3 regions of the Brevibacillus choshinensis genome follow, and region 1 is predicted to be linked to each of the others. Evidence: riboswitches for the same ligand, from Rfam matches in the RefSeq annotation. Region 1 holds a riboswitch; each other region holds the start of a gene.
The links. Region 1 has a riboswitch for cyclic di-AMP ahead of JNE38_RS04745 (C40 family peptidase). Riboswitches for the same ligand answer to the same signal wherever they lie in the genome.

Region 1 (4,906 bases):
TGAATAGCCCGCCAGGAGCCAACACAGATTGAATTTCATCCAGGATGGCTGCACGGAGCTCTTCAGGGAAGTTGGCGAACGGCAGACCAGAAATGATGACGTCCGCCTTGCCAATTTTCAACTCCTCCAAGTAGTGGCTCAACATGGTCGCTTCTTCCCGAATCGTGACTTCGGGAAAACGGGACTGCAGCATGGTCCGAAATTGGGCATCGCGCTCCACTAGCACGTAATGAGTATCTGGACTAATGTTTTGATAGATCGATTGGGTGAAAGCACCTGTCCCCGGTCCCAATTCTATGATGACATTGGCCCGGTCCCAATCGACACTGCTCAACATGCGCTCGCACAAAAAACGAGAGCTGGGAGCAATGCTGCCGACGCGTCCAGGCTCAGCGATAAACCTTCGCAAAAAGACCAAGAAATCTGCCAAGAATAGAACCTCCTAGGGGAAAAGCAGCCTGTCAAAACAGGCTGCCTGATTGCCACAATCTATTCTACATCCGGTGCCCCGGTTCCTGTCCGATCAGGAATGATCCGCTGGAGCAACCGCCTCTTTTTTTTCCTTCATCGATGCCTTGATGTTTGCCAGTTCGGCATCGAGGTCGTCCTTTTCAAGGTCAGTCAATGCGTTGTCCAGACCAAAGCTTGTTTGGCGCCATTGACCGCTCATTTGCGCTTCTGCTTCCATGCGCATGACTTTCTCTTCCATGCGGGCAAACCCGCGGCCGGCGGTCTGATTGCCCATTCCTACCACAGCATGATTCACTTGCTTTTGGGTACGAGCTACCTGTGCACGAGCCATCAACGTAAACTTCTTCGCCCGCATCTTGTAAAATTCCTCTTTTAGCTCAGCCAGTTTTTCACGCATTTGGCCGGCAGCCTCCGAAGCGGTCAGGAAGAGGTTTTCATATTCCAAGGCACGGCTCTCATACTGCTTTTTGTCCGCGAGTGCCCGGCGCGCCAGTTCGTCCTCGCCCTCAGTGAGTGCGAGTTTCACTTGGCGGTCGCGCTTTTCGACCAATGCCAAAGCTTCCTCCCACTGCTGACGGAATTTCTTTTCCAAAGCTACCTGACGGGCAACCGCCACTTCAACCTGCCCAATTTCTACTTCCATATCACGCATGTACTGATTGAGCATAACCACCGGATCTTCCATGGAATCCAATGCATCGTTCACCGAAGCTACTGTCAGGTCACGTAAACGTCTAAAGATACTCATTTGTCATTTCCTCCTCATCATATCACATCGTCTAGTTTCATCCAAAAATCACTCTGCTTTTTCTACTTACTGCTGATTTCTTGGAATGCCTTTTTCCCACTTGTCCAGTGCGTCTTCTTTCAATACTCGCTGTGCCCACTGTCTTTCCCACTCAGCTGGCCCTTCTTTGGGAGCTGGCTGCGGTCGGATCAGGCGATAGCCCAGATAGATGATCCCGATCGCCAGAATGCTATGAAACAGCAAGTGCAGCTTCCCAAACAGCATCAGAAGTCCAAAGAGGAAGATCAGCACTCCCCAGAAGCGAGAGCCGCCATGTCCCATTACTTTGCGGGCTCCGTAAAGCATGATCACCCCGGGAACCAGAAGGCCCAAAACATCTCCACTATCGATTCCCAGTTGATCCAGCAAAACCAACCCACCGATTAGCAGCAGAACCAGCCCGAGTAGAAACTTTCCAGACCGTTCGCTCATTCGCAGCTTCCCTCCAATCACCTTGTTGGTGCAGGTGTTAACCTTATGGCCTTATTGTATCCCCGGGCATAGGCTACCCATAACGGGCGTGCGGTTGGTTTTTGTCTCCGACCTTGGACGGATGCTGTTTCCTGCCTCAATCGGACAAGCACATGTTTCTTCAATAGAAGCGCTGCTTCTTGCATTTTCGAGCTTTTCGGTTACAAGATCAGACAAAATATTGTGTCAAAAATATGAACAAACGCTGAAAAAAAAGGAAAATCCGGGCTCGTATAGAATTCCAATAGGAGTGCGTGTAAAAAAACATCGAATATAGCCGAGTTCCGCTTGGCGGAAACGGGGGAACCATGTTTTTCTGGGGTGAATGGTTGCGCTTCATGGCAGCCTAGGGCGTCCTTTCGACCGAACCCTTCAGCTAACCTCGTAGGCTCTTGAAAGGAGCAGTTTCTTTTGCGCAAGTTGTTAGTATCTTTGTTCATCGCTGGATTGCTTGCAATGGGAGCCGGCGCTGCACAAGCTGCTGAGGAGTCCACATCTCCTCTGACAGATGTAGTCAGCGATCTGTACGGTACCCCTTACAAATCTTCCGGCACCACCAAGAAGGGCTTTGACTGCTCCGGATTTACGCGCTACGTATTTGATGCGTTAGGTGTAGACCTGCCACACAATTCTGCTGCCCAGTACCAATTGGGAGCTCCTGTCGCCAAGGATGATTTGCAGCCAGGCGATCTGGTCTTCTTCAAAACCAATGGCCGCAGCATTTCCCACGTGGGCATCTACATCGGAAACGGCACATTCGTGCACTCGGAATCTGGTCGTGGAGTCGTGAACACCAAGCTGAGCGACCCATACTACTGGAGCAAGCGTTACGTTGGCGCCAAGCGTGTGAACGTACCTGTTCTGGAAGCTAAGGCTGAAACTCCGAAAAAGGAAAACGCGGTGCAAGCTGCATCGTTGCCGGGAAATCAAGCTAAATAACAGTTGTTCGGCAAAAGCAATAGTAAGCCAGGGACGTCAGGTCTCTGGCTTTTTCTGACGAAATTTAGGACCAGGTGTCAGGATGTGACTGTGATAAGCGTTTGTTGATGATCATGGAATGGTTTACTTGCCCATATCCATTAGAACCATGGTATGATAGACGATAGTAATTAAAATTATTTTGAATGCTTATTAATGAACTTTATTAATAGAAGTAACTGGGGGTAGTTCCGGTGAAAGATCACGTATTAATTGTCGATGACAACATCGAGATTATTGAGCTTCTTGAAGATATCTTGGAAAACGAAGGCTTTGAGGTGTCTAAAGCCGAGAGCGGCGAGGACGCGCTTGAGCTGTTGAAGCATGGCGAAAGAAAGCCGAATCTCATTTTGCTGGATATCATGATGCCAAACATGAGCGGCTATGAGCTGTGCTCGCAGATCCGGCGGGAATGGGATTTGCCGATTCTGTTTCTGAGCGCCAAAGGGAAAGCGGTGGACAAGGTCGTCGGGTTTGAGATCGGGGCAGACGACTACATCACCAAGCCATTTGATACCGAAGAGCTATTGGCTCGAATCCGTGCACACCTGCGCCGCTATGAACGCATCCGCAAGCACACCGAGGAGATGCCTGAGAAGGAATCGTCCAATTCGCCGATTACGGTCCTGAAGTTCAAGGACCTGGAGATTCATAAAGAGACGTATTCCGTCTATGTCAGCAACGAAAAGATCGAGCTGTCGACCAAGGAGTTTCAATTGCTTACTTTCCTTGCTGAAAATGCCGGCATTGTCTTTACTCGCGAGCAAATCTACGACCGCGTCTGGGGATATGGCTACGGCTCCCTCAATACGGTGACCGTGCACATCAAAAACTTGCGTGAAAAGCTAGAGATGAACCGCCAGTTCATCAAAACACAATGGGGGACAGGCTACGTATTCATCGGGGAGAAGCTGTAAATGAGTCTGCGCAACAAACTGTTTCTCTCCTTCATCGGCTTGCTCGCGCTGAATATTCTCTTGTTCAAGTTTGTCTTCCAGGACATCATCGTCGAACAACTGAAAACAGATCGGCACACCCAATACCAGTACGAAAAGGAAGCGGCAGAGAAGGTGCGGCTCAATCAGCTGCTCCGAACCAGCAATTTCAAGGACCCGACTGAACGAGCGGAGCTGGAAAAGCAGCTGCCGGAGGACATCATGTACCGGATGGTTGTCAAAGATGCATATGGCAACACCATCTTCTCCAAGGATTCAAAGGCATTCGAACTGAAAGTGCCCCCGTCCTTACCGCAGAACCAACGCTCATCGAAACGCAGCGATCTGAAGGTCGTCGCGGAATATCACTTTCAGCAGGAGCCTCCTCGCAAAGGAGAGACGATCATCTACTTCTATACGGATGACTACGACATCATGGCGACCAAAGGCGTCTCGATGATGCTGTGGTACATTTACGGCAGCATCCTGCTCGTCGGGCTCGTTTTGCTCGCCCTGTTTGTTCGCTGGATCCTGCGGCCTGTCAGCGAGCTGTCCCGTGTCACCCAGGAAATTCGGGGAGGCAAGCGGCTCCTCTCCTTCAGCTATCGCTCGCACGACGAATTCGGTCAGCTCTTCCGCTATTTTGGGGACATGGTGGACGAGCTGCGCTTTTCCGAGGAGCGCCAGTCCGAGCTGATCGCAGCCATCGCCCACGATTTCCGGACACCCCTCACGACCATCAAAGGGTATGCTTCCTACATCGGTTCCGGGCGTGTGACGGATATCAATCGCATTCAAAAGCAGATGAACAAAATCGAGCTGAAGACATCCGACCTGGAGCATCTTCTCGACGAGCTGCAGGATTACACGCAGCAAAGCATTGAGGTACGGCTCAACATCAGCCGGATCCACGTGAAGAATTTCATGAAGGGGATCATCGAGGATTACTTGGTCCGCATCCAGGAGGCAGGACTGTCGCTACAGTGGAAATTGCGTGTATCCAATGAGCTGCACATCGATGCCGATGAGACACGTCTGCGCCGGGTCATGGAAAATTTGATCAACAACGCCATATACTACAACAAGCCAAACGGCTCCATTCTGATTACGTGCGACCAACGGGAAGGACACGTCCTCTTCTCCGTGATCGACAAAGGGGAAGGCATTTCACCCGAGGACCTGCCAAAGGTTTTCACCAAATTCTACCGGGCGGAAAAATCCCGCAATCGCAACAGCGGTGGAACAGGTCTCGGCCTCACCATCT
Region 2 (4,906 bases), 430 kb from region 1:
ACATCGCTGGGGCTGGCGATGAAGTCATTGCATCCAGCAGCCTTTACGGGGGCACCTACAACCTTTTCGCCCACACTCTTCCGCGCCTTGGCATCAAGGTCCATTTCGTCGACCATTCCAATCCGGAAAACTTCCGGGCATACATCAATGAGAATACCAAAGCCTTTTTCTGCGAAACGATCGGAAATCCGCGCATTGACGTAGCTGATCTGCAAGCCATTGCGGACATTGCTCATGAGAATGGCGTTCCTCTGATCGTCGACAATACGTTTGCCACCCCGATCCTGTGCCGTCCTTTCGAACACGGTGCAGACATCGTCGTCCACTCCACGACCAAATTCATCGGTGGACACGGCACAGCCATCGGCGGAATCATCGTAGACTCTGGCAAGTTTGACTGGAACAACGGCAAGTTCCCTGGCCTGACTACCCCGGATCCAAGCTACCACGGTGTCGTTTACACCGAAGCTGTCGGACCGCTCGCTTACATCATCAAAGCGCGCGTCCAGCTTCAGCGAGACATCGGGGCTGCCGTAGCTCCTTTCAACTCCTTCTTGTTCCTGCAAGGGCTGGAGACCCTGCATCTGCGCATGGAGCGTCATAGCCAAAACGCTCTGGCAGTCGCACAGTATCTCGCTTCCCATCCTGCTGTCGAATGGGTCAGCTACCCTGGACTCGAGGGCGACGCGAATCATGAGCTGGCACAGAAATACTTGCCTCAAGGCGCTGGCGCTATCCTCACCTTTGGCATCCGCGGCGGCTTGAACGAAGGGAAAAAGCTGATCGAATCCGTGAAGCTGTTCTCCCACCTGGCTAACGTGGGAGACTCCAAGTCATTGGTCATCCATCCTGCGAGCACCACTCACCAACAGATGAACGAGGAAGAACAGGCAGCAGCGGGGGTTACCCCAGGGTTGATCCGTCTGTCGATCGGCACGGAGTCGATAGCGGATATCATTGGGGATTTGGAGCAGGCGTTGAAAGCGGCGGTAAAGCAGGTCACGGCATAGTTCAAACAAAAGAAGCGCAAAAAGGGCCTTCTGCAGAAATGCAGGAGGCCCTTTCGATCATTTTCAGGTTATTACCGCTCGAACAAAACTACTTCAACACATAAATTTGAACGTTTTGCATGCCGAAATCGCTTGCATCATGACCAGGCACATAAATGTCCACGCGCGCGTCTTTGATCCCACCACCGATGTCGGTTGCTTTCGCGATCATACCGTTCGCAGGAAGCGCGCCATGCTTGTACCCTGTGATGTATACAGTGGAACCAAGTGGGATCACATCTGGATCGACTGCGATCGTACCCACTTTGAGCGGGTTTCCTAAGTAATCCACCCCTGCCCATCCGCCGTTTTCCTTCGCGGATCCTGTATAGGCGGTCGCCACAGCTTTGATTATTTTGCTGTAAGGACGAGTTGGACCTGAAGCTGTCTTCACTTGTTTGGCAACTGGCAGCTGGATCGTCTGCCCCGGTTGCAGGTTCTGTGAATCTACTCCGGGATTAGCCTGTAGAATCGATGCCAAAGGCACATTATGCTGTTTGGAAATTTTGTAGAAGGTGTCGTCTGCTTTAATCTGGTAGGTAGAGGAAGCAGCGAATGCCGGTGTTGAGATCACTGCCAAGCAGAAACCTAACGCCATCATTACAAATGATTTTGCCCTGAAACGTTTTTTCATTATTGATCTCCTTTCAACTGCCTGCGAGGTTAGTTGTCGGATTCGGGTTGAGGAGTCAACCCTGCGCATGTGCGCTTCACCCCAATCGCAAACGGAAAGAATTTGCGAAGAAAATCGTCCCCCGCACTTCACTAGCAGAAGTTTTGGCTTCCCAAAAAATTACCACATTCGTTTGACGGGGGTAAATGGCAAAATATTGGTAACCCTGACATCCCATTCGCTAATGGAATGGAGACTCTAGTTTCCCCATCAGGCAGTGAAATACCTGCGATTATAGTTCAGGCGCCATTCTCACTTGACTTACTTTTGGTATATAATGTCGGCGTAAATGAAGGCAAGATACTGATCGAATCCCCATGACTTTTCTCTCATCTGGCAAATGTCAGAAATTCCAAATCGCTGGTCACTCATCCTACGAGTAAGCAGATGTCAGAGGAGAAGCAGGAAACTGCGTCGATTACCCCGGGGTTGATCCGTTTCTCGATTGGGACCGAAACGATTGGTGATATTATCGGGGATTTGAGGTATGCGTTAAAGGTGGCTGTGGCTCAGTCTGGCGTGTAAACTTTTAGGAATGCTAAGTCCAATAGAAAAATAGATTTAAAAAGGTATGAACTTATCCCACCTCTTTTTCGTTTAATAACAAAAGAAGCCCACTCTCTAAAGAGTAGGGCTTCATTCAAGAACTGATTTAATACTATTTTTCTGTTCCGGAAGTTTGTTTGCCTTCCAGCTTGAATTTGATATTCACACCATCACCTTGGAATCGGTTTTGGTCTGCATTATCATCTACGAATTTGATACCAATGAAGATCCGGTCTTCTCCATTTGGTTTCAAGTTAGACAATTTAGTGCCCAAGCTAGAAACATCTACTTGATTAAGCTCTTTAAACTCTTTCAATGTTTTTCCTTGATTTGGGAAGAGAGGATTGATGATTATTTGGTCATCAAAAGGAGTAGCTGTATTATCGTCACTTGCGAGGAAATATACCTTCAAATTTTTAGCTAAATCATCTGCATCCAACTGGTTACTCCCAACGTCATTGATTGTATAATCTAAGCCCATCAATACTTTGTTAATATCCAAGGACCCTTTGTTCTGTACTTGGAAGGTCTTAACTGCCCAGTCACCTGGTTTCATATTGCTTACTTGAAATACACCTTGTGCCGGTTGAGTACCTATCGCCATTGTACCAGCGGCAAACGTATTATTTGCAACCTCAGTTGTTGCGTTGAACCATGCGAAAGTTCCTCCGCCAATCAGTGCTGCTCCCAGACCCACAGATGCCAATGTTACTGCAAATTGTTTTTTCAAGCTCATTCTCAGTTCCCCCTAAAGGAATAATTTTTTTATGATGACTTGAAGCCTGATACCAGAATTGAGTCTGTTACCAGCCCCCAAGGTATCACCGGTTGAGGTGATTTATGCTTGTGACTTTGTTGCCGTATTGGAGTCCTCGTTTTTGATCATTTTGAGCAACTTCCAAACTTGGCTTACGATCAGATAAACACCAGGTATTCCTAAGAGGAACAGCATCCCTGTGCCAGATTTGGCAAACTCGATGAAAAATCCAATATACGGAATGGAGTACTGTACTTTTCCAATGAAACGATCTGATGTTACTGGAGATGTGTCTTTTCCGTCATTTGCATCGCCCTTGGTTATTAGTTGATCATCCTTGATTTCGACGACACGATGTGTAATCGTTCTGCCTTCAGGATCCTTAAAAGTGATGATGTCGTTGGTCTGCACTTCTTTGAAGTCAACCGGGCCAACAGCAACTATGCTACCAGTGTCAAATGTTGGAGACATAGATCCGCTTAGAACCACCATGAGTTGGTTACCAAACAGCATAGTTTTTCCGTCGTTCATTTTCCCGACGAGCAGGAAACCCGTGATGGCAATCACAACGATTAGTAGGGTACTGGTCAGTATCGATATGATTTTTTTGAGTAAGGCCACTAACTTTTATCCCCCGCTTTCTTTGGAGCGAATGTTTGCCGTTCACAGTTTTAATCTTACGGATTTTCCAACATCTTATCTTCCTGCTTCAGGGTGATTCTCCACACTTGCACGGTTGAAACGCTCCTCACACTCATCACTTGCTCCCCTCATACCAGAGGATGAGTTGAATATCGACTTTTTCAAGTAACCACAAAAAACAGGCTCATGCATATGCATGAGCCTGTTACAATACCGTATGTCGGGTCATCGCTTACGGCTTCCTTATGATTATGCTTCTCTAGGGGTGATACCATCAATTAGGTAAGCTGCACCAAATGCTATAGTTGGTATTTGTCAGAAGTGTTGCTATGCGCAAAACTGGCGGGTTTCTGAACCCACCTTCAACCTGGATCCTATTAGTCCACGATAATGGGTGGCTTGTCCCCATTGTCACGCTTGATCCCTTCCCATTGGGTTGCTTCCAGGTCAAACGCAATCTTGATGGAATCACCCTGGTATTTATTTTGAACATACGTGCCATCAGGATTTTTTTGTTCATTATTGATAAACCCAATTTTCATTTCAATTTGATCATCATCCGCCGTATTGGTTCCGGGCTTTGGATTTAAAAGATTGCGGTATGCAATATCGAGCCGTTCTGTCTGGGTGAGCTCATACAGGTCTCGCAGAGTGACCGAATTTTTCCCTAATCTCCACTTGAGCTGCTTCAAGAGGTCCATATCGCTCGTCGTGTAGGAAGATTCCGCTTCCGTCTTGAAAAACTGAATTTCATATTGGCTCAGATAATCCAAGGCACTCGCTTTTTTACCCGCAGAAACATTAACATTCTCGTTACCATCCGGGGCTTTTCCTTCGCTGAAATCAGTCTCCGGATTGAAGTTCAGCTGCAGCAGGACTTCCTTAATATCTAAGGAGCCTGTGTTTTTAATGTCAAATCTTCTGGTCATATAATCTCCGGGCTTTAAGTCTTTCAGGTCAAACTTGATTTGGTAGCCGTTGACTGCAGCGACCTCCATATCAAGCGTACCTGCAGCGAACTCGTTTTCACTAATGGTCGCCGTGCTGTTAAACCAAGCGTAAGTGCCCCCACCAAGTAGAGCAGCTCCGACTCCTACTGATGCCAGTGATAATGCGAATTGTTTTTTGATGTTCATTTTATTCCTCCTTATTCGGTTTTCCGTATGATGAATGAAAAGTTCTATCTTCTACCATTATTTTTCATTGTAGGTTTTTGAGGGATGAGTGACTTCCTTCATG
Region 3 (4,906 bases), 3.0 Mb from region 1:
AATATAAGAACAAACGTTCCACTTCTCTTTCAGGACGAAGGTGTTAAGGAGCTGCAACGGCTATTACATAATTGAAAATCTTTCAAATAGGTTGATGAAAGCTGGGGGGAACCAACATGGTAAAAGCATCTGTACCAAAAAGACCCACACGGGATGAATTTGAATTGGAGGACTTGGGAAGCCAGCTTGAAGAAGCAAGGGAGGATGGCGACGAAAGAGCTCTGTCGGTTTGGGGTGAAACTGAAAAGGTTCGTGGACGGATCATGGTCCTTGACTCACGCACCAGACTCGTTCACGTTGAAAGCGAAGGAACAACAAGGAAGATCCCTTTCCTGGATATCATGAGGGTAAGCTACGAATAGAGCGGCAAAGGAAAACGAGGACATGATGAGGGCAATGGCTGACAAATGACAAACTAGCGGCAGCCAGGAAGACCATCATTACCTGGAATGCCGCTTCGTTCGAGGAAGGCTTCAGTGTCCATCCTGCTGCTACGACTGAGCTCAATCAACATTTATTTTGAGAAAGGATACTGATCTTTCCATTCGAATATCTCATCAACAGCTTGGCGATACCCACCTGACTGTTGAAAGGATTCCTTTATTTTTGCCACAGCCTGATTGAAAGTTGGGTCGTTCAACACATGATCCACGGATTCACGCAGTTGATTTGCAGTCAAGTTTTGCATTTGCAGCTTCATGCCTGCTCCGATATTGACGACTTGCCCGGCGATGATTGGCTGATCCGCGCTTTGTGGGATTACAATGAGCGGAACCCCGTGATAGAGACCTTCATTGGTGCTGTTCATTCCACCATGCGTAATAAATAATTTCGCATATTTGAGGACCTCAAGTTGCGGAACATAACTTTTCACAATGAAGTTTTTGGGGATTTCCCCCAAATCAGAGGTTTGAACGTTACTCCCGATCGACATGACGATGGTATGATCCGTGTTCCCAAGTGCCGTCATACATAGCTTATAGAAATCGATCGATCGGTTAACGATCGTACCCAATGAAATGTAAATGGGGCTTTTCCCCTCGATTTCAGTGAGGTCGAAGTTTTCCTGCGTGTATCGTGAAGAGATGGATGGACCTACAAATTTGTAAGTTTGGTCGAATGCTTCTCCAAAAGGTTGAAACTCCTTGGTTGTATAAACGATAGTAAGTGGTGCAGGATTACAAAAAACCTCATAAGGAGAATGGATCTCCACATCATATTTTTCCTTCACCCTATTCGTCAGGCGGTGATATTCCTCTTGGATGGGTGTAAGGATTTCCACAGGTATTTTGTCAGAAAGCTGTTCCAGCATGTTCTCGAATGATTCTTTTGTCTGCGCAAAAGAAGTACACGAATTCATTGCAGGAAGCTTTAGGATCTGCGCCAGTAACCGTCCGCATCCAAACATGGAATCGTGGATGATGTAATCAAAATGCTCTCCTTTGATCTGCTCAAGAACGCTAGGGATGACGATATCTGCCGTATGTAAAAGACCGTTGACTCTTTCAAGCAAATAATTTCTTCCACCCGAGATAAACGCTTCTATAAATTTTTGACCGTCAATTGTTCGTACAGTAGCTCCCGTCTTCTCCATACGCTCTCGAAAAGCTTCTACCGTAAAGTACACTACCTCTTCTCCGCGAGAGATAAGCTCCTGCACCACTCCAATCGTTGGATTGATATGTCCTTCTGATCCACTATTGATAAATAAAACACGTGCCATATCTACCGCTCCTTACGCATTACGCATTTCCCTACTTTGTGCAAGAATAATGGGCACTGCCCCAAACGATCGCTCCACTCAAATAATGGAATCAAGTTTATCATAGCCATCCATACTGCGCAAAACCACCTTGTTTTTCACTTCGGAACGAACAGAATGTTCAGTCTCCCCGAACGGTTAGTACCACGTTACCTTTCTTATGTCCCAGATCCACATAGCTGTGAGCCTCCGGTGCTTGCTCCAGCGGAAAGCGGCGATCGATTACAGAACGCAGCTTTCCTGCCTCGATCAGCTCCTTCAGATACATTAAGTCTTCTGCGGATTCCTTCGACGATCCGCCGATTACCTTCTTGCTGCTCGTCGCATTGACCCATAGTCCGCCAATGATCGGCAGAAAGTCCACATGGTACGCACGCAAATAGAAGCCATTCGGTGTCAGACGCTTGACGCAAGCTTGGAATGGACTCTTCCCGACCGTATCAAAAATGATATCGTAAGACGGACCTTCCTCTGCGAACTTCTCTTTTGTATAATCAATGACTCGGTCGGCTCCCAGCGATTTCACCAATTCCACATTAGACGTGCTGCACAATCCGGTTACTTCCGCGCCGAAATACTTGGAGAGCTGGACGGCATATGTCCCGACGCTGCCAGAAGCTCCGTAAACGAGCACCCGACTGCCGCTTTGGATGTTGGCCTTCCGGAGAAATTGCAGGGCCGTATAGGCGCCTACCGGTACCGCAGCTGCCTCCTCGAACGTCATGTTTGCAGGTTTGAGTGCGACACCGCCATTCTCGGGCAGACATTTGTATTCCGCATACGCGCCGAAGCTGATTCCGCAGGCAGCATATACGGAATCTCCCGGCTTGAACCGTGTAACGCGGCTACCCGCCGATTCGACCACGCCCGCCAGTTCGAATCCGAGAATCCTGATACGCTTTGGTCTCCAAAGGCCGTTGAATAGGCGCGCGAGGAAAGGATCTGCTTTGCGTAACCGGCAATCCCCAGCAGCAACGGTTGTAGCATAGACCTTAATCATGATTTCGTCGTCATTTGGTACGGGCTTGGCGACCTCCCGCAGCTGCAGCACATTCGGCGGTCCGTACCGCTCGTATACAATCGCTTTCATACTTCCTCCCCTTCTCTCCCCTTCGTAATCTTTCTCCATATTTATATACAGTTCACCGCTTACAAAAGTTTCCGTTCTTTAGCCACGGTGCATTATATGGCCTGATTCATAGAAATATCATTTCGCGAAGTTCTGCAAACAAAAACGAATGCCGCAGCATCCGTTTATGACCCGATCAAATCCGTTCGTTGAAAAAGAAGTCGTTGCCTCCATCCCCGCCGTTCCTTTTGATATTCGGACACCGCTCCCAGAGAAGTCGCTGTTTCTGCCACTTTCTCTAATATCCCATTAATCCTACCAAATTTTATACCTTTCATTTGACCGCGAATGTCTGTTATTCTAGGTCATGCCAAACAAAACAGCCGAAACTTCCTCACGAATGGAAGTGCGGGGGAACTTTTTTTCTTGCAGATGAGAGATCTGCATGGGGTGAATCGCCAATGTGCGTAGGGTTGTTTCCTCAATCCGAACCCGTCAACTAACCTCGTAGGCTAAAAAAAGGAGACGATGTGAATATGAAACGCCTAGGTACGATTGCAATCGCGACATTGGGATTGGGATTTGCTCTTTCCGGCTTTTCTAACACAGCTTCTGCCGCGGCTGCTTATCCTTGCCCATTGAATGCAGGGGCGACCAAGCAAGTGCAACAACAGCAACAAGCCCAAGGCTTCCCATATATGGTACAACCGCAATATGCATATCAACCAGTAATGCAACAGCCGGTTCAACAGCAATACAAGCAACAGCCTGTACAACAGCAGCCTGTACAACAGCCCGTTCAACAGCAGCCTGCAAAGCAACATCAAGTGGATGCATCCTCTGTTATGAAGCAAGTGGCGGATCTGGTAAACCAGGAACGTGCAAAAGCAGGCCTGAAACCGGTAGTACTGGACGCTTCCTTGAACAAGGTCGCTCAAGCGAAGGCAGCTGACATGTCCAACAACCATTACTTCGACCATACAAGCCCTACGTATGGTTCTCCCTTTGACATGATGAAACAGTTCGGGGTGTCGTTTATGACCGCAGGTGAGAACATTGCTATGGGTCAACGCACGGCTGATGAAGTCATGACTCAGTGGATGAACAGTGAAGGTCACCGCCAAAACATCATGAATCCTTCCTTCACCAAAATCGGAGTAGGCTTTGTGAATGGATACTGGGTGCAAGAATTCATCGGATAATGATAGGGTATGGGAAAGCCGCGTCCTCAAGCGAGGGGCCGGCTTTTTTGTTTTTTCTCAGAAAGGCAGAAACCTATGGCCGGGCAACTCGTCCCCGCTTTGCTGTCTTATTATTTACCTAGCTGGTGCGCTCATTCGTCGAAAAAAGGGGAGGGTTTTCAAAACCAAAGACCTATTTCCAAATGCCTATTGATGTTATAATTTCATCAATACCTTTTTTCCAATCCAGATAAAGGCAAATCATGCGAAAGTATGAGACGCAAAGCTAAAGGGGCCTCGTGGTAACACAAGCCAGCCAGCTACCAAAGGAGAATGCTTCATGACTCGTCAGCGTCTAGAGAAATGGATTCAAGAGAATACATTATTAAAAATTCAATTTAGAAACTCATCCGACGTTATTCTAGGACGAATATTGAAGGTGGAGAAAGTGACAATCCTTGTTTATCACGATGATAGCAAGCAACTGTTGAACTTGGCATTACAGGATATAAAAAGCATCGAAGTAACCGGATAAAGGAGTGCTGCCACAAGTAACAACGGCAGCCTTTTTTTGTATGGATGGTGAGTTACGTCCATTTTCGTCATTTGGTATGCTTTTACTGGTAAAAACTGTTATAATTATGGTAAGCATTCCGAAAGGTGGTGTAACCGTTGTTATATTTCCTTGGTGCCTTGGTAGCCGTAATCGGTGCGGGATTCTTCTTGGCTGGAACAAACAGCCTGACAAGAAAAGATGAGCATGCCGTAAACCATTCCATCGATGACGCGATTGCCCATCATCAGCTCAGTCAAATGCATCAGAATCAACATCACAATTTTTGAAGTTTGGTGCCCGGAAAGGGCCTTTTTTATGACAAAGACTGTTCGGGAGGC

Region 2: linked by a shared signal. The riboswitch ahead of JNE38_RS02580 (3D domain-containing protein) and the one ahead of JNE38_RS04745 (C40 family peptidase) in region 1 are both predicted to bind cyclic di-AMP.
Region 3: linked by a shared signal. The riboswitch ahead of JNE38_RS20255 (CAP domain-containing protein) and the one ahead of JNE38_RS04745 (C40 family peptidase) in region 1 are both predicted to bind cyclic di-AMP.

The regions. Positions count from the first base shown of each region.
Region 1 is NZ_CP069127.1:895,926-900,831, reverse strand. Features, by position in the region: gene JNE38_RS04760 (class I SAM-dependent methyltransferase) at 1-430, opposite strand, end outside; gene JNE38_RS04755 (PspA/IM30 family protein) at 524-1,219, opposite strand; gene JNE38_RS04750 (LiaF transmembrane domain-containing protein) at 1,286-1,690, opposite strand; cyclic di-AMP (ydaO/yuaA leader) riboswitch at 1,995-2,135, shown strand; gene JNE38_RS04745 (C40 family peptidase) at 2,141-2,668, shown strand; gene JNE38_RS04740 (response regulator transcription factor) at 2,902-3,624, shown strand; gene JNE38_RS04735 (sensor histidine kinase) at 3,625-4,906, shown strand, end outside.
Region 2 is NZ_CP069127.1:466,038-470,943, reverse strand. Features, by position in the region: gene JNE38_RS02585 (homocysteine synthase) at 1-1,010, shown strand, start outside; gene JNE38_RS02580 (3D domain-containing protein) at 1,099-1,683, opposite strand; cyclic di-AMP (ydaO/yuaA leader) riboswitch at 1,687-1,842, opposite strand; gene JNE38_RS30490 (PLP-dependent transferase) at 2,056-2,247, shown strand; gene JNE38_RS02570 (TasA family protein) at 2,381-3,004, opposite strand; gene JNE38_RS02565 (signal peptidase I) at 3,107-3,646, opposite strand; gene JNE38_RS02560 (TasA family protein) at 4,045-4,803, opposite strand.
Region 3 is NZ_CP069127.1:4,021,990-4,026,895, forward strand. Features, by position in the region: gene JNE38_RS20240 (YolD-like family protein) at 117-362, shown strand; gene JNE38_RS20245 (macrolide family glycosyltransferase) at 515-1,723, opposite strand; gene JNE38_RS20250 (NAD(P)-dependent alcohol dehydrogenase) at 1,884-2,852, opposite strand; cyclic di-AMP (ydaO/yuaA leader) riboswitch at 3,203-3,360, shown strand; gene JNE38_RS20255 (CAP domain-containing protein) at 3,368-4,033, shown strand; cyclic di-GMP riboswitch class I at 4,258-4,340, shown strand; gene JNE38_RS20260 (hypothetical protein) at 4,353-4,547, shown strand; gene JNE38_RS20265 (hypothetical protein) at 4,688-4,831, opposite strand.